DNA from 2 places in the Robertmurraya sp. genome. Region 1 is predicted to be linked to the other one. Evidence: predicted binding sites of a transcription regulator. Region 1 holds the regulator's gene; the other holds the start of a gene.
What was found. Region 1 encodes Rex, which represses fermentation and respiration genes when NADH is low (regulators of the CRP and FNR family bind a similar motif). Its sites were predicted from a motif close to TTGTGAAATATTTCACAA; they were not measured.

Region 1 (9,223 bases):
TTGTTTGTTGGCAATGATCTATCGATTCACAAGGAAGTTCTAGCAAATATGATGGGAGATCAAGCAAGATTTGCTCACTACACAGAAAATAATCCACGTCCTGGAGAGCTAGCTCAATTAGGGATCAATCGTGAACCAGTTGATGTACACACCTTTGTACCAAATTATATTCGATTAGCTGAAGCTGAAGCGAAATGGCTAGAAGGGAAGAAAGAAAATGATGCAAAATGAAGAGACTCACTCATTAACTGATTCCTTAGTGTTTCGATATTTGAAGGAAGAAGATATTGATCAAATCTTAAAAATTGAGGAACTTTCATTTGCAACCCCTTGGACTAGGCAATCATTTGAAAATGAGTTAAATCTAAATCAATTCGCTGTCTATCTTGTTTTAGAAAAGGAAGGTCAAGTTATAGGTTATTGTGGAATGTGGCTGATTGTTGATGAGGCACATATTACCAACATAGCGGTCTTACCTGAATTTCGTGGGCAAAAGCTAGGAGAAGCGATCCTTCGTATGATTATGGAGGTTGCAAAGAAGAGGGGTGCAAAAACGATGACACTTGAGGTACGTGTTTCGAACACAGTCGCACAATCTTTGTACCGTAAGCTCGGTTTTATGAACGGTGGAATACGCAAGAACTATTATACTGATAATTATGAGGATGCATTAGTCATGTGGGTGACATTATGAGTGGAAAAAATCAATATATATTAGGAATTGAAACAAGCTGTGATGAAACAGCTGTTGCCATTGTAAAAGATGGACACGAAATTGTAGCAAATATCGTTGCTTCACAAATTGAAAGCCATAAGCGATTCGGCGGAGTGGTTCCTGAGATTGCTTCTCGACATCATGTGGAGCAAATCACGATTGTAATAGAAGAAGCAATGAGAGTGGCTGAATTACAGTTTTCAGATATTGATGCGATTGCTGTAACGGAGGGACCAGGGCTTGTGGGTGCCTTATTAATAGGGGTAAACGCAGCCAAGGCACTAAGCTTTGCTCACGGTATTCCTCTTGTAGGAATCCACCATATCGCTGGTCATATTTATGCGAATCGGTTGATAAAGGAAATGGATTTTCCACTATTATCATTAGTTGTTTCTGGTGGACATACAGAGCTTGTTTATATGAAGGCTCATGGCCACTTTGAGGTGATTGGAGAAACGAGAGACGATGCTGCGGGCGAAGCGTACGATAAAGTGGCTAGGACGTTAAAAATGCCATATCCAGGCGGACCACATATTGACCGATTAGCAGCTGTTGGTTCACCTATTATTGATTTACCGAGAGCTTGGTTAGAGGAAGGGTCATATGATTTTAGCTTTAGTGGATTAAAATCAGCAGTTATCAACACCGTCCACAATGCAGAGCAAAGAGGGGAAGTCATTGCACCTGAAGATCTTGCAGCAAGTTTTCAACAAAGTGTTATCGACGTGTTGGTAACTAAGACAGTACGTGCGGCCAAACAGTATTCAGTGAAGCAAGTGTTACTAGCAGGAGGAGTAGCTGCTAATAAAGGACTGCGTAGCGCACTGGAGAGAGAGTTCGCTGCTATTGAAGGTGTAGAATTAATTATTCCTCCACTCTCTTTATGCACAGATAACGCTGCCATGATTGCTGCTGCTGGAAGTGTCATGTATGAAAAAGGACAAAGAAGTGACTATTCCTTAAATGCAAATCCCGGATTAGACCTATCTATCCACAACACATAACTTTAGGAAAAAGTCCCTATCACGTGATAGGGGCTATTTTTTGTGTATAAACACTGTTTCGACAAGTTTCACTGTGTATAATGTGGATAAAATAAACTAAAATTGTGGATAATGTGGAAAACCCTGTGGAAAGCACATATAAAAACAATTTACTTGTGAACAAAATTGTGGAAAAGAAAAAACCGGGATAGATTCATTCTCCCGGTTCTTTCTGCTTATTCAGCAAGTTCACTCCATTCTTCTAGTAACTCATCTAATTGGAGTTTTGCTGTTTCATTTTCTTCATTAATTTTGAGCACTCTTTCGTGGTCTTGAAAAATTTCTGGATCACAAAGCAGTGTATTATTCTTTTCAATCGTTTCTTCGAGCTGTTCAATCAATCCTTCTATTTCTTCGATGCGTCGCTTTCGTTGACGCTCTAATTTCTTGGCTTCCTTATCGATTTGATACGTATTTTTTTCTGGAGAAGCTACCGCGGTAGCTGCAGCCTTTTCTGCTTGTTCTATGGCTTTCAACTCTTCTTGTTCAAGCTTCTTTTCCACGTAATAATCATAGTCCCCAAGGTACTCAACAGCCGCGGTTTTACTTAGCTCAATCACCTTCGTTGCAATGCGATTAATGAAGTATCGATCATGAGAAACAAATAAAATAGTTCCTGGATAATCCACTAGCGCGTTTTCTAATATTTCCTTACTGTCCAAGTCCAAATGGTTGGTAGGCTCATCTAGTATAAGGAGATTGGCCTTTTGCATCATAAGTTTAGCTAGTGCTAGACGTGCCTTTTCCCCACCGCTAAGAGTGGATACCGTTTTTAACACATCGTCGCCGGTAAACAAGAAATTCCCTAGTACAGTCCGGATTTCCTTTTCACTTTTCAGAGGATATTCGTCCCAAAGCTCATTTAAAACTCGCTTGTTTGAAGTAAGAGCCGCCTGTTCCTGGTCATAATAGCCAATGCTAACGTTGGAACCATAGTGAACTTGTCCCTCTAAGGGTTGTAACGTTCCTTGGATGGTTTTAAGTAAGGTTGACTTTCCAATCCCATTCGGTCCAACTAAGGCAACGGAATCGCCTCTAGTAATTCTGAGGGAAAGTCCCTCAGCTATCCGTTCATCATGATAGCCAACGGATAAGGAATGAACATTTAACACCTCATTGCCACTTTGCTTTTCAATATCAAAACCGAAGGAGGCGGACTTCTCATCTCCAAGAGGTTTGTCCATAACTTGCATTCTCTCAAGCTTCTTCCTTCTACTTTGAGCCCGCTTGGTGGTCGATGCACGAGCAAGATTCTTTTGAATAAAGTCCTGGAGCTTGGCTATTTCATCTTGCTGTTTTTCGTATTGCTTTAGATCACGCTCGTAGTTTTCGGCTTTTTGTTCAAGATAAGAACTGTAGTTTCCTGAGAATTTGCTGATTTGATTCCTAGAGATTTCGTACACTTGATTGACCACTTTATCTAAAAAGTAGCGATCGTGGGATACAATCAAGATGGCACCCGTGTAGCCAGTCAGATATTGCTCTAACCAAGACAAAGTATCAATATCTAGATGGTTGGTAGGTTCATCTAATATAAGAATATCAGGTTTAGTTAATAACAACTTCGCAAGAGCTAATCGAGTTTTCTGGCCACCACTCAAGCTATCAATTTTTGTAGAGTAATCAAATGAGTGGAAATTTAATCCATGTAGGACAGAACGTATATCAGACTCGTACTGATACCCCCCATTCTCCTTAAATTCATTTTGGAGATGGTCATATTCTTTTATTGTCCGCTCGTACAAAGTAGCATCTTCAAATACGGTAGGATCAGCCATCTTTTCCTCGAGCTTACGAAGCTCTTTCTCTTGATTCATGACTTGTTCAAAAACGGTAAGCATTTCTTCCCAAATGGATAATCCGGAAACAAGACCTGTGTTCTGAGCCAAATACCCGATCGTTACATGTTTGGGCTTGATTAAATCACCTGATTCATAGGAAAGGTGACCGGCAATAATCTTGAGTAAAGTAGATTTCCCGGCCCCATTTCGGCCTACTAAGGCAATACGGTCTCTTGTTTGAACTTCTAGTTTTATATTCGATAAAATAAGGTCAGCTCCATAAGACTTGGAAAGCTGGTTCACTTGTAGTAGTATCATTGATTTCACCTCTATACTTCTACGGTTAGTGTATCGCATTCAATACGGATGAGCAATGATATGAGTTGTGAACTATGTTACAATGTTTTCACACAGAACGAGGAAAATAGTGTATGATTTTGAAAGAGGTGTATAATTGATGTCAGAGTTCACTCATTTTAATAAAGAAGGCAGAGCGAAAATGGTAGATGTGAGTGATAAGCCCGAAACGGTACGGACGGCCATTGCCCATTCTAGTATCACAGTCAATCAAGAGATATATGATCGTATCACACATAACCAAATGAAAAAAGGTGATGTGCTAGCAGTCGCACAGGTTGCTGCCGTTATGGCTTGTAAAAAAACATGGGATATTATTCCAATGTGTCATCCTATTCCACTTACTGGTGTCGATATTTCTTTTGATTGGGAATCAGATAACAATTGCCATACTCTACATATATCTGCTAGTGTAAAGACAAAAGGGAATACAGGAGTAGAAATGGAAGCGTTAACAGCCGCTTCTGTTTGTGCGCTTACTGTTTATGATATGTGTAAAGCAGTAGATAAAGGAATGGTTATCGGGAAAACATACCTTGTTGAAAAAACTGGTGGAAAAAACGGTGACTTTAAAAGAGAAGAGAAACTATATTAGTTAAAGGTAGAAGGTAGGGGAAGAACGATGAGTAATGAATCAATGAAAATCCCACAAGCAACGGCGAAAAGACTACCATTGTATTATCGCTTTTTAAATAGTTTACACTCATCAGGAAAGCAACGAGTTTCATCTGCTGAACTAAGTGAGGCGGTGAAGGTCGATTCTGCAACGATTCGAAGAGATTTTTCATACTTTGGTGCGTTAGGCAAAAAGGGATACGGTTACAATGTAAACTATCTATTATCCTTTTTCCGTAAAACACTCGACCAAGATGAGTTAACGAAGGTTGCTTTAATTGGAGTGGGGAATTTAGGGACAGCATTTTTAAATTATAATTTCTTAAAAAATAATAATACAAAAATTGCTGTTGCATTTGACGTAGTAGAAGATAAGGTAGGCACAAAAATTGGAGAAGTGCCCGTCTATCATATGGATGATCTAGAAGAGGTTATTGAAAGAGAAGATATTCAGGTAGCGATATTAACCGTTCCAGCAACGGTCGCACAATCCATTACTGATCGAATGGTTCAAGGAACGGTGAGAGGAATTTTAAACTTTACACCGGCCCGATTAACGGTTCCATCATCAATAAGGGTTCATCATATTGATTTGGCTATTGAGTTACAGTCACTTGTGTACTTTTTAAAGCACTATTCAGTGGATGAAGAAATGGTAGAGGAATAAACAACAAGCCGCCCCTTAGTGGAGCGGCTATTTCTTTTGCTGTTTCTTAATCTCTTTAATTTTAAAATGTAAAAGAATCATCCGAATGCCTGAACCAATATCAAATGTTGCTAGCAAGACAAGCAGGTAAGTAAAAAAGCCCCACTCTCCATTTTGTTGTAAGTCCTGAATCGCAAACACTGTGAACAGAGCACCTAAGACGATGTATATAATTCCTGAGAATAAAGGTGACTGTCTCATAAGAAGAATCCTCCAATAAAGCTTTGCATTTGTTCTGCTTGTTTGATTAATTTTTCTAAGTCTTCCCTATATACGGATTGCACAAGTACAACGAACGTATTCATTGATACGTGAGCAACGATTGGAACGAGAATACGATTGGTTTTTACGTACAAATACGCAAAGGTGAATCCCATCGCCGAATAAAGTAGGGTATGCTCAGGCTCCATATGGGCAAATGAAAAAATGACGGAGCTAAGCAACGCAGATAGGAAAAAGTTAAAACGCTTATAAAATGCCACAAAAATGATCTTACGAAAGACAATTTCTTCTAATATAGGACCAATAACTGAGCTAACGACAATCATAATAGGAAAAGTTTCAATGATACGTAAAATCTGTTGTGTATTATCAGATCCTACCTCAATACCAATCAAACGTTCAATATTCGCAGCAAAGGCTTGGGCAAATAGGGCAAGAAAGACACCTGTGATGGACCAGAGGATCGACCGACCTAAGCTTGCTCCGTTTCTTACTTCATTTGCAGTTACCATCTCTTTACGCAACAGCAGCAGGACAACAACAAGTGTGATAGAAAAGCTGATGACAAGCCAAGTGACACCTGCAAACCCTTGAGAGTGATTTGTATTAAAACCAATCATTTCCATTACAAGAGAGGTTATAGGGACACCAATAAAGCTTGAAAGCTGCATTGCAATATAAGCAATTAATATAATCCAATATTCACGTTTCAAAACAAGTCTCCTTTTCAATCCAATATAGTTATTCTACTCGTAAACATCAGGTTGTATCAAATAAGAAGAATTATTGTCCGTATTTTAGCATTATATGGATAGAATAGATGGAAAAGTACATACTTAGTAAGGTTGTATAATTAACAAGTTATGGGAGGACTTTTACAAAAAATTTATAAAAAAAAGCGGTTTCTCGCTTGCAAAAAAAGAAGAGATTCATTAATATAATAGTTGTGTTAGCACTCTAGTTAAGTGAGTGCTAATAATAAAATCTTACATATATTTGAGGAGGTTGTTTCACTTGTTAAAGCCACTAGGTGATCGCATTGTAATTGAGCTAGTTGAAACGGAAGAAAAAACGGCAAGCGGTATTGTACTACCAGACTCTGCTAAAGAGAAGCCTCAAGAAGGCAAAGTAGTTGCTGTCGGCACTGGCCGCGTACTTGAAAGCGGTGAGCGTGTAGCTCTTGAAGTTTCTGTGGACGACCGCATTATCTTCTCAAAATACGCTGGCACAGAAGTTAAGTTCGAAGGAAAAGAGTACTTAATTCTACGTGAAAACGATATTCTTGCTATTCTTGGATAAGAGTAGAACTTTCTTATTTTAAAACTAAACGAAGACAGAATAGATTGAAAAAACTCGAGGAGGGTATTTTACAATGGCTAAAGAAATTAAGTTTAGTGAAGACGCACGTCGCTCGATGCTTCGTGGGGTAGATGCACTTGCAAATGCGGTAAAAGTAACATTAGGACCAAAGGGACGTAACGTGGTTCTTGAAAAGAAATTCGGTTCACCACTTATTACAAATGATGGTGTAACAATTGCAAAAGAAATCGAACTTGAAGATGCATTCGAAAACATGGGTGCTAAGCTTGTTGCTGAAGTAGCTAGCAAAACAAATGATGTTGCTGGTGACGGTACGACAACTGCAACGGTTCTTGCTCAAGCGATGATCCGCGAAGGCTTAAAGAACGTTACAGCTGGTGCGAACCCAATGGGTATCCGTAAAGGGATGGATAAGGCAGTAGCAGTAGCGGTTGAAGAGCTTCGTGCGATTTCTAAGCCAATTGAAAACAAAGCTTCTATCGCACAAGTTGCAGCTATTTCTGCAGCTGATGATGAAGTAGGACAATTAATTGCTGAAGCAATGGAGCGCGTTGGTAACGACGGCGTAATCACAATCGAAGAATCAAAAGGCTTCACTACTGAGCTTGATGTAGTAGAAGGTATGCAATTCGATCGTGGATATGCATCTCCATACATGGTAACTGACTCTGATAAAATGGAAGCTGTTTTAGACAATCCATTTATCTTAATTACTGACAAGAAAATTGGAAGCATCCAAGAAATCCTTCCAGTTCTAGAGCAAGTTGTACAACAAGGTAAGCCATTATTACTTGTTGCTGAGGATGTAGAAGGAGAAGCATTAGCTACTTTAGTAGTTAACAAGCTTCGTGGAACATTCAATGCAGTAGCGGTTAAAGCTCCTGGTTTCGGTGACCGTCGTAAAGCTATGCTTGAAGACATCGCTATCCTAACAGGTGGAGAAGTGATCACTGAAGAGCTAGGTCGTGACCTTAAGTCTGCAACGATTCAATCTTTAGGACGCGCTTCTAAAGTTGTTGTAACAAAAGAAAATACAACAATCGTTGAAGGTGCTGGAGACTCTGCACAAATCGCAGGTCGTGTAAACCAAATACGTGCGCAAATGGAAGAAACAACTTCTGAATTTGACCGCGAAAAATTACAAGAGCGCTTAGCTAAGTTAGCTGGCGGTGTAGCAGTTGTTAAAGTTGGAGCTGCTACTGAAACAGAATTAAAAGAGCGCAAGCTTCGTATTGAAGACGCATTGAACTCAACTCGTGCAGCTGTTGAAGAAGGTATCGTTTCTGGTGGTGGTGTTGCCCTACTTAACGTATACAAAAAAGTGGCTGCTATCGAAGCAACTGGCGACGTAAAAACAGGTATCAACATCGTATTACGTGCGATGGAAGAACCAGTTCGCACAATTGCACACAATGCGGGTCTTGAAGGATCTGTTATCGTAGACCGCTTAAAGCGTGAAGAAATTGGAACAGGCTTCAACGCAGCTACTGGCGAGTGGGTAAACATGATCGAAGCTGGTATCGTTGACCCAACTAAAGTAACTCGTTCAGCTCTTCAAAACGCTGGATCTGTTGCAGCAATGTTCTTAACAACTGAAGCAGTTGTTGCTGACATTAAAGAAGATACTCCTGCAATGCCTGACATGGGCGGCATGGGTGGAATGGGCGGCATGATGTAATAATGCCCCTCAACCCTTGATATGACTGGGTTTGTTGGTAAGGTGAGAGTGGTTTGCTAACATTGAGGATTTTAACGGAGGCCTCTCATGAGTTCGATGAACTTGTGGGAGGCTTCTTTTTTCAAACCTTCCTTTTTGTTCTTTTTCAAAGTTCTCGTCATAAGCAATTATTTTTTAAACGCTTCCCTTTATTGTTTAAGGGGCTTATTTTTAGTTAAGCTAAAACTTGTTGACATTTAAGAGAACTCGTTATATTATTATCTATAAATGAATATCAGAGCTTTATAAGGATTGTTACTGAAAGCAGGCAAGACCTTATTTTTATGTAAACGTTAACCATATAGTTAATAGTTAACGTTTACATGAAAATAGGTCTTTTTGTGTGCGAAAAAGTTGATTCAAAGGAGGGGAACAACTTGAAAATTACTAGAGTTATAAACAATAATGTCATTTGTGCCATAAATCCCCGACGTCAGGAACTAATACTTTTAGGCAATGGAATAGGCTTTCAAAAGAAAAAAGGGGACCCAGTAGATATAGAAAAAATAGAAAAAGAATTCTATTTAAAATCAAAAAATGTTGCAGGAAAGCTATATGCATTACTTGCTCAAATTCCAATGGAGTATATGCGTGTTTCAGAGAGTATTATTAAGACTGCTAAATTAGAACTTAAAGCAGAATTAAATGATAATATATATATAACATTAACGGATCATATTAGTTTTGCAGTAACCCGATACAAAAATGGTGTAGAATTTAAAAATGGGTTATTGTGGGAAATAAAGA
Region 2 (9,223 bases), on a different contig from region 1:
CGGTAGAAAAAGAGGAACAACAATTATCAACATTGATTAACTCAATGGTTGACTTTGTTTGTTTTAAAGATGGAGAAGGGCGTTGGCTAAAAACCAATAGCTTCGGACTTGAACTTTTTCAATTAGAACATGTGGATTATAAAGGAAAAACGGACACAGAGTTGGCTGAATACACTGAGTTTTATCGTGATGCTCTCATTTATTGTGAAGAATATTCAGACCGTATCGCATGGGAAAGCCGAACGGTTACTAGATGTGAAGAAGTCATCACTCTTCCTGATGGAGGGACAAAAACATTTGACACCATTAAACATCCCCTCTTTTATGAAGATGGCTCGAGAAAAGGTCTAGTAGTTATTGGAAGAGATATTACAGAAAAAAAGCTGGCTGAAGAAAGATTAGTACGTTCGGAAAAACTTTCTGTAATTGGGGAACTAGCTGCTAGTGTTGCACATGAAATACGAAACCCACTAACTTCTCTTAAGGGCTTTGTTCAATTTATTCGTCCTTCTGATCAGAAAAACGACAGATATTACGAAATTATGCTCAGTGAACTAGAAAGAATAAATGAAATCGTTAGTGAGCTCTTGCTTTTAGCAAAGCCTCAAAAAGTAAATTTTTCAAAAACTGATGTTAGTAACACGATTGAACATGTGATTTCCTTATTAGAAACGCAAGCAAATATGGTGAATGTAAATATAAACTTCTATAAAGTTCAGTCTCCCACCATCAATTGTGAAGAAAATCAAATCAAACAATTGCTCATTAATATTATTAAAAATGCTATTGAAGCGTCTAGAAACGGCGGTACAGTGGATGTCATACTAGATGTAAATTCTGATGGGATGACAGTTATTCGTGTGATTGATAGTGGAGAAGGAATATCTGAGCAAGCGAAAAAACGTCTTGGTGAGCCTTTTTATAGTTCAAAAGAAAATGGAACGGGTCTAGGATTAACCGTTAGCTTTAAGATTATTGAGCAGCATGGTGGAGATATTTCCTACAGTAGTGAACCAAATAAAGGCACAACGGCAACCATTCTTTTACCCAGTTTTCCTTCACAAGTAGAAAATTTAATGACATCTTAGTATATTTTTGAATAATCAACTCAAACTATATTTGAGCATAATTCATGCTCAAAACTTGTGCCGGGAGTGGATAGCCATGAGTAGAAACAAGCTATTGGTACCTGGGTCAGAAAATGCACTGAATCAGATGAAAGAAGAGATTGCCAATGAGTTTGGAGTTCAACTTGGTGCAGATACAACCGCACGTGCAAATGGCTCTGTTGGAGGAGAAATGACTAAACGCCTCATCCAAATGGCAGAGCAACAATTACGATCTTAATCGATGAGAAGCTCAGGAAAAATATACCTGAGCTTCTCTTTTTTTAACTTATAATGAAACTTTAAGAATGTTATGATAGTACATAGTCACGCAAAATTTAGAAATAATAACTTTTATTGGAGAAGTTTGATGTTCAGGAGGAAATGATGGAAAATTACCCACTTTTAGAAGTTGAGAAGCTTGCCTTAAAAAAATTAAAAACATATAAACAAAGCATCCTTCGTTATCTATTACGTAGTATGCTTGCAAGTATGTTTATTGGGTTTGGAGTAATTGTTGCCTTTAAAACAGGTGGCTATTTTTACAATGAGCATTCTCCTGTTGCATATCCAATGGCAGCTTTTACATTCGGAGCAGCTATTATCCTAATTGCCTATGGTGGTGGGGATTTATTTACAGGTAACACCTTTTATTTTACTTACACAGCACTAAGGAAAAAAATGAGCTGGAATCATGTTTGGCGGCTTTGGGGGTTAAGTTACATAGGAAATATATTAGGTGCAACAGCATTTGCATTATTGATTTATGTGACAGGTTTATTTGCGGAGACTTCGGTAAATAGTTTTCTGTTAAGTGTTGTTGAGAAAAAGATGCATGTTCCAACAATGGAACTTTTCTTTAGAGCTATTCTTTGTAACTGGCTTGTTTGTTTAGCTTTCTTTATTCCTATGGGAATGAAAGAGAATGGTGCAAAGCTATTTGTAATGATACTATTTGTTTTTTGCTTCTTCATCTCTGGATATGAACACAGTATTGCTAATATGTGTACCTTTGCTATCGCACTTGTTCTTAACCACCCTGGAACGATCTCTTTTTCAGGAGTCATTCATAATCTCATTCCGGTGACCATCGGCAATCTCATTGGAGGTAGTATCCTCATGGGGGCCATGTATTATTACGTTAACCTTCCTTTTCTTGATGATGAGCATTAATAATAAGAAAATCCCCTACTGTTTGAATAGGAGTTATTTGATATGACACATTATTTAACTGTTGCATCAGAATTAATACTAGGGTTTTTTATGCTATTTATATTAGCAAAAGCGCTTGGGAAAACTCAACTATCACAAATCACACCGTTTGATTTTATTTCCGCTCTTATACTAGGTGAATTAATTGGCAACGCCGTTTATGACCATGAAACAACCTGGGTGGAAATCGTATTCAGCACGATTGTTTGGGGTGGTTTAATTTATGGAGTCGAAATTATCACTCAGAAATTTAAAAAGACTAGAAAAGCACTTGAAGGTGAACCAAATATCGTTATTCGGAATGGAATAATAAAATATGAAACGTTAAAAAAGGCTAAACTCGACATAAATCAATTGCAAAGTTTAGTTCGTCAACAAGGGTATTTTTCTCTACAAGAAGTTGAGTATGCAATCCTTGAGACAAATGGAATTGTTAGTGTACTTCCGAAATCTCAGAATAGACCACCCACTTTAGATGATTTAAACATTCAAGCTGAGGAAGCTTCCATTCCTACGACGTTAATACTTGATGGAGAAGTTCTGTATGGAAATCTCCAAGAAGCTGGACTAAATGAACAGTGGTTAAAAAACGAACTATTGAAACAAAACTTTCACACGTATGATAAGGTTTTATATGCTGAGTGGAAAAAAAATCAGGAACTCTTTATCTTGCCTTATAAATAAATCAGGCAAAAAGGTGCCTGATTTTAATTTTGTCCACACCCTATTTTATGTAATCGTTTTCCTCTAAATATGAATGAATTGTGACATCATGTCACAAAATTGTCGAAATTTACAACGGATAAAGATATACTAAAAAACCCTTGATATATCAACATTCCCCCTCATTTATTCACCCTAACATTATTTTCCTTACTATTTTTGTCACAAATTAATCTCATTTAACATGTTATTATCATCTACATAGTGGTAATTAGGAAGTAGATAGAATTTTACCGTAAGAACAACTGACAAAATGTCATTGTGAAAAAACGAACATTTTGTTATGCAAAAATATCTTTTTGTGGTAAACTCTAATTTTCCTTGTGAAACAAAACACAAACCTGATTTCATATAAGAAGGAGATGAAACAATTGAAGTTGAAAATGCTATTTCTATCCCTTGTAACAGCCGTACCATTATTATTTTTAAGCGGTTGTGAAATGGTTGTATTTCAGCCTCAAGGGCCAGTAGCTAGAAGTATCATGGAGTTAATTAATTGGTCTTTAATGTGGATGCTTTTAGTAGTAGTTGTCGTATTTGGCTTATTTGGCTATATTGTTTGGAAATATAGAGAAAAGCCAGAAAACATGGGTTATGAGCCGCCAGAAGAACACGGTAGCACCGTATTAGAAATCGTCTGGACAGCTATTCCTATTTTGATCGTTATCGCTTTAACGATTCCTACAGTTACAACATTGTATGACTTAGAAGATGTTCCTGCAGGGTATGAGGAGAAAGAACCGATCGTTATTCACGTAACCTCTGCAGACTGGAAATGGATATTCTCTTATCCAGAAGAAGGAATTGAAACAATTAACTACGTGAACATTCCAGAAGATACTCCTGTCCTGTTTAAATTAACATCGGCTGGAACGATGCAATCTTTCTGGGTACCAGCTCTAGGTGGACAAAAATACTCAATGAATAAAATGGAAACGGAACTATATTTAGTTGCTGACAATCCTGGTTCATATATGGGTAGAAACACAAACTTCAACGGACGCGGATACGCTCAAATGGAATTTGAAGTACTTGCTCAGACCGATGAAGAGTATGATGCATGGGTAAAAGAAGTAAAAGAAACAGCTCCAGAGCTTACAGAAGAAAAGTACATGGAACTACTGAAACCTACACATCTTGGTCGTTTAACTTATTCCAACACACACTTAGCTTGGATCAACCATGCGGATCACGATTCTGAGCTTGTGACAGACCCTGAAGACTATCGTTACCACGGGTACCAAGGAAAGATTTTTGACCAGGAAGATGAAAAAGATACTACTGATGTAGAAAATAATGAGGAAGACCATGGAGGTGACCATAGTGGGCATTAAGTGGGATGAAATTCTGATTACGGGAGATCCAATTATCCTAGGTTCACAGATTGCTATTTTATTAACTTCTCTAGGAATTATTGGTGGTCTTACGTATCTGAAAAAATGGAAATGGCTATGGCGTGAATGGATCACTACCGTTGACCATAAACGTATCGGAATAATGTATATCGTAGCCGCTGTTCTTATGTTCTTCCGTGGCGGTATGGATGGACTAATGATGAAAGCTCAAACATCTCGTCCAGAAATGAGCATTCTAGACGCACAGCATTATAATGAAGTATTTACGGCTCATGGTGTTATCATGATTTTATTCATGGCCATGCCATTCTTAATTGGTTTAATGAACGTTGTTATTCCGCTTCAAATTGGAGCAAGAGACGTAGCGTTCCCTCAGCTGAATGCATTAAGTTTCTGGTTATTCTTCAGCGGTGCGATGCTGTTTAATATCGCATTCGTTGTAGGTGGTGCTCCAGATGCAGGATGGACTTCTTACTTCCCTCTTGCAGGTAAAGAATTCAGCCCAGGAATCGGGAATAACTACTACGCAATCTCATTACAGATTGCTGGTCTAGGAACTTTGATGACTGGTATTAACTTTATCGTAACGATTTTAAAAATGCGTACAAAAGGCATGACATTAATGAGAATGCCTATGTTCACATGGACAACGCTAATCACTTCCGTTATTATCGTAGCCGCATTCCCGATTTTTACGGTTGCACTTGCGTTAATGACATTTGACCGCTTGTACGGTACACACTTCTTTACAGTAGCTGCTGGTGGATCTGACATGCTTTGGGCTAACTTGTTCTGGTTATGGGGACACCCTGAAGTATATATCGTTATCCTCCCTGCTTTCGGTATGTTTTCTGAAATTATTTCGACATTCTCTCGCAAACAGCTATACGGTTACAAATCGATGGTCGTTTCAATCGTTGCCATTGCAGTACTAAGTATGCTTGTATGGGTTCACCATTTCTACACAATGGGATCTGGCGCTTTAGTCAACTCATTCTTCTCTATCACAACAATGATGATTGCCGTTCCGACGGGTGTAAAAATGTTTAACTGGTTGTTTACGATGCGTAAAGGTCGAATTAAAATGACTACGGCTATGCTTTGGTCTTTAGCATTTGTTCCTAATTTTGTTATTGGTGGAGTAACAGGTGTTATGCTTGCGATGGGTGCTGCTGATTATCAGTACCATAATACTTTATTTTTAGTTGCTCACTTCCACTATGTATTAATTCCAGGTGTGGTATTTGCAGTATTCGCTGGACTTTACTACTGGTGGCCAAAAATGTTTGGTTTTATGTTAAATGAAAAATTAGGAAAATGGCATTTCTGGTTGTTTGTAATCGGATTTAACGTAACCTTTATGCCAATGTTCTTCCTAGGTCTAAATGGAGCTGTTAGACGTGCTTATACCTTCTCTGTTGAGTCAGGATTTGCTCCTCTATTCTTACTGTCTGCAATCGGATCAGTTATCCTAGCAGCTGGTTTTGCAATGTTCTGCTACAATATTTATTGGAGCATTCGTTATGCGGACCGCAACATTTCAAGTGACCCATGGGATGCTAGAACACTTGAATGGGCAACAGCTTCACCTGTTCAACATTATAACTTTGCTAAACTACCAGAAGTGAAATCTTTAGATGTATTCTGGTATATGAAAAAGAATAATGAAGGTCTTACATTAAAAGACGAAGAAATAGAAGAAATTCATATGCCAAGCAACTCTGGTCTACCTTTCTTAATGTGCGTCGCTTTCGGAATTGTTGGGTTCTTCCTCATATTTGAATGGCATTTATTAGCTGCAATTTCTGCTGTACTAATTATTGCAGGATTGATTTATCGTTCATTTGATTACAATGATGGTTACCACATTCATAAAGACGAAATTAAAAAGACAGAAGGCGCTTGGAGAAAAATGGAAGGCAAGGTGAATAATCATGTCAGCTAATGTGAACACTTCCCTCCCATTAGAATATCAAACAGAACAAAGCCGTATGAATATTTTAGGGTTCTGGATATTCCTCGGGGCCGAAATTGTATTATTTGCTACCCTCTTTAGTGTTTATGGTGTACTTTATAAAAACTACGCAGGTGGCCCAACTCATCAAGATATTTTTATGATCAAAGAAGTAATGATTCAGACGGTCCTACTTTTAACAAGTAGTTTTACGATGGGTGTTGCCATTTGGGAAATGCGTCGAAACAATAAGAAGGGCTTAATTGGTTGGCTTATATTAACCCTGCTATTAGGTGCAGGATTCCTATTCATGGAGATTAATGAGTTTATTCACTATGTTCATGAAGGTGCAACCATGCAAACTAGTGCCTTTCTTTCTAGCTTGTTTGTCCTTTTAGGAACACACGGTGCTCACGTAACCTTCGGGATTTTCTGGGCAACGATGGTTATCATTCAAATTGCCAAGCGTGGATTAACACCTGTTACTGCTAGAAAGACGTTTATCATTGGTCTTTACTGGCACTTCCTTGATGTTGTTTGGATCTTTATCTTCACGTTTGTTTATTTAAAAGGGATGGTGTTATAGATGGAAAAAAGTACAGAACGTTTTCCGCTAGCTCACGTCTTTGGATTCGTATTGTCACTAGTACTCACATTCGTTGCTGCATGGGTAGCACTTGAGATGAAATTGTCCTTTACGATTGTCATGTGGATTATTGGATCGCTTGCTATCATTCAAGCTGGTCTTCAATTGTTTATGTTTATGCATATGACAGAAGGAGAAGACGGCAAAGTAAATATCATAAATATCGCGTTTATGGTATTTTGTGCAGTTGTTATTGTTGTTGGTTCTATCTGGGTGTTAACATCAGGGCATGCTGCTCATTAATAAAAATAAAAAATCCGGCTATTGAGCCGGATTTTTTATTTGCGAACTTCCCCCATCAAGGAAATAAATAAACCAAAACCGAACACTAACATGGATGAAGCCATAATACTAATGCTAATAGAAAGTGTATAACTCATTGTGATACCGCTTTCAAAAAAGCTGTATAAAAATAACAATGCCCCTAATACTAATCCAAATTTTGCAATGGTACTAATTGGACCTAACGCTCTACGTTGCATTTCATTCATATTATTTCATCCCCTTTATTTATATTTTAATAAAGTTCACAAATTTGTCAAATATTTTTTGAAAATTAGACACATTTAAGCCTTGTCTTACTTAATAATTACATTCTTATGAATGTTTTTCCCCTTCACTCGCATAAGATGTACAAGTTATCCCATTTGGACAATCCTAGTGAGTGGAGTGATCATGTGATTTACCTAAGTTATATCGTTCTTGGCTTAACACTGGCTGCCCCGATTGGACCTGTAAATGCAGCAAGATTAGATAAAGGTTTAAAAAATGGGTTTTGGCATTCATGGGCTGTTGGAGCTGGTTCGATGATTGCAGATGGAATATTTATGTTAACCGTGTATATGGGCATTGTACATTTTCTTGACAATCCATTAATCCAGGTTTTTTTATGGCTTTTTGGAGGATTTATTCTTATTTATAGCGGGATTGAAAGTATTGTGACTGCTAACAAGTTCACCTTTGACTATCAGCGCAATAACGAATCCATTTTTCGTTGCTTTCTGATTGGATTTATCATGTCTATTTCAAGCCCTCTTTCTATTTTGTTTTGGCTTGGTATTTACGGATCGGTCCTGGCAAAAACAGCATCAAGCTTCGGAACAACTGATTTACTTCTGTATAGTTCCATGATATTTCTCGGACTTGCTCTATGGGATGTATTTGTTGCTGGTCTTACTAGCCTTTTTCGGAAGTGGCTAAGTTTGAAGTACATCATTTTCACCTCTATCCTCTCAGGAGTATCGTTATTAGGGTTCGGTCTTTATTTTGCGTTCCAAGGGATAAAGGTATTATTTTTTCAGGAGTAACTACATATGATTTCGAAATGAGGATTCAAAGGAAATTAACCATTAGGAAGGACGGTGAATCACTTGAAATTTCCTCCTATTTTATCCGGTCCGATTTTGAGAAGAGTAGATGAATATCAAATTAACATTTGGCTAGCAACCTCTAAGAACTATGAAATAACAGCAAGCCTTTATATCATTGATCAAAATCATAAAATCCTTCCCATTTCAGTTAAAAACCACAAACTTCGATTAGGAAAACAACTTTATATACACCTAATAACAATCAATCCATTAAAAAACGTCTTCCCCACCGATCAATTATTAGGCTATAATTTATTTTTTTCAAAGGGCAACCATACATTTGACTTACAACAGCTAGGATATTTAGATCATAAAAGTCCTTCTCGGATCGTTTATTCTTCTTTAAAATACCCGTCCTTTTTTATAAAAAGCACGGAATCCTCCTCGTTCTTGTATGGCTCATGCAGAAAAATACATGGAAAGGGCGAGGATTGCCTTCTTATGGGAGATAAACTACTGGAAAAACATCAATTATATCCTACAAAACGTCCAGCAGCTCTTTTTTTAACGGGTGACCAAATTTATGCCGATGATGTTTCAGAACATCTCTTTCCATTTATACGCAAAATCGCAGGGACATTGATGGGATACGAGGAAGACTTACCTGCTATAGATGAACGAATAACAAACTACACTAATAGAAAACAGATTTCTAAATACGTTTGTAAATTTACGTCAAGAAAATCTAGTAATCACTTATTTACTCTCGGAGAATATTCAACTATGTATTTGTTAAGCTTTGGTCCAGTCCTCTGGAAGGATATTCTGCCTCAATTAAGTAATACCTCCAATAATGCAGACATTATAAGCTTTGCAAACTCTACATTTTCAACTCAAAGACTACTAGCAAATATACC

Region 2: the regulator Rex is predicted to act here: its motif matches at 3,363-3,380, upstream of qoxA (cytochrome aa3 quinol oxidase subunit II).

What each region holds. Positions count from the first base shown of each region.
Region 1 is NZ_JAKFCQ010000077.1:18,147-27,369, reverse strand. It holds gene tsaB (tRNA (adenosine(37)-N6)-threonylcarbamoyltransferase complex dimerization subunit type 1 TsaB) at 1-231, shown strand, start outside; gene rimI (ribosomal protein S18-alanine N-acetyltransferase) at 218-694, shown strand; gene tsaD (tRNA (adenosine(37)-N6)-threonylcarbamoyltransferase complex transferase subunit TsaD) at 691-1,719, shown strand; gene ACGLXV_RS11050 (ABC-F family ATP-binding cassette domain-containing protein) at 1,935-3,857, opposite strand; gene moaC (cyclic pyranopterin monophosphate synthase MoaC) at 3,997-4,491, shown strand; gene ACGLXV_RS11040 (redox-sensing transcriptional repressor Rex) at 4,519-5,178, shown strand; gene ACGLXV_RS11035 (YdiK family protein) at 5,206-5,418, opposite strand; gene ACGLXV_RS11030 (CPBP family intramembrane glutamic endopeptidase) at 5,415-6,152, opposite strand; gene groES (co-chaperone GroES) at 6,454-6,738, shown strand; gene groL (chaperonin GroEL) at 6,812-8,437, shown strand; gene licT (BglG family transcription antiterminator LicT) at 8,854-9,223, shown strand, end outside.
Region 2 is NZ_JAKFCQ010000023.1:19,001-28,223, reverse strand. It holds gene ACGLXV_RS01760 (ATP-binding protein) at 1-1,088, shown strand, start outside; gene ACGLXV_RS01755 (alpha/beta-type small acid-soluble spore protein) at 1,165-1,347, shown strand; gene ACGLXV_RS01750 (formate/nitrite transporter family protein) at 1,494-2,279, shown strand; gene ACGLXV_RS01745 (DUF421 domain-containing protein) at 2,322-3,002, shown strand; gene qoxA (cytochrome aa3 quinol oxidase subunit II) at 3,404-4,375, shown strand; gene qoxB (cytochrome aa3 quinol oxidase subunit I) at 4,365-6,341, shown strand; gene qoxC (cytochrome aa3 quinol oxidase subunit III) at 6,331-6,936, shown strand; gene qoxD (cytochrome aa3 quinol oxidase subunit IV) at 6,937-7,239, shown strand; gene ACGLXV_RS01720 (hypothetical protein) at 7,275-7,487, opposite strand; gene ACGLXV_RS01715 (LysE family translocator) at 7,674-8,303, shown strand; gene ACGLXV_RS01710 (metallophosphoesterase family protein) at 8,808-9,223, shown strand, end outside.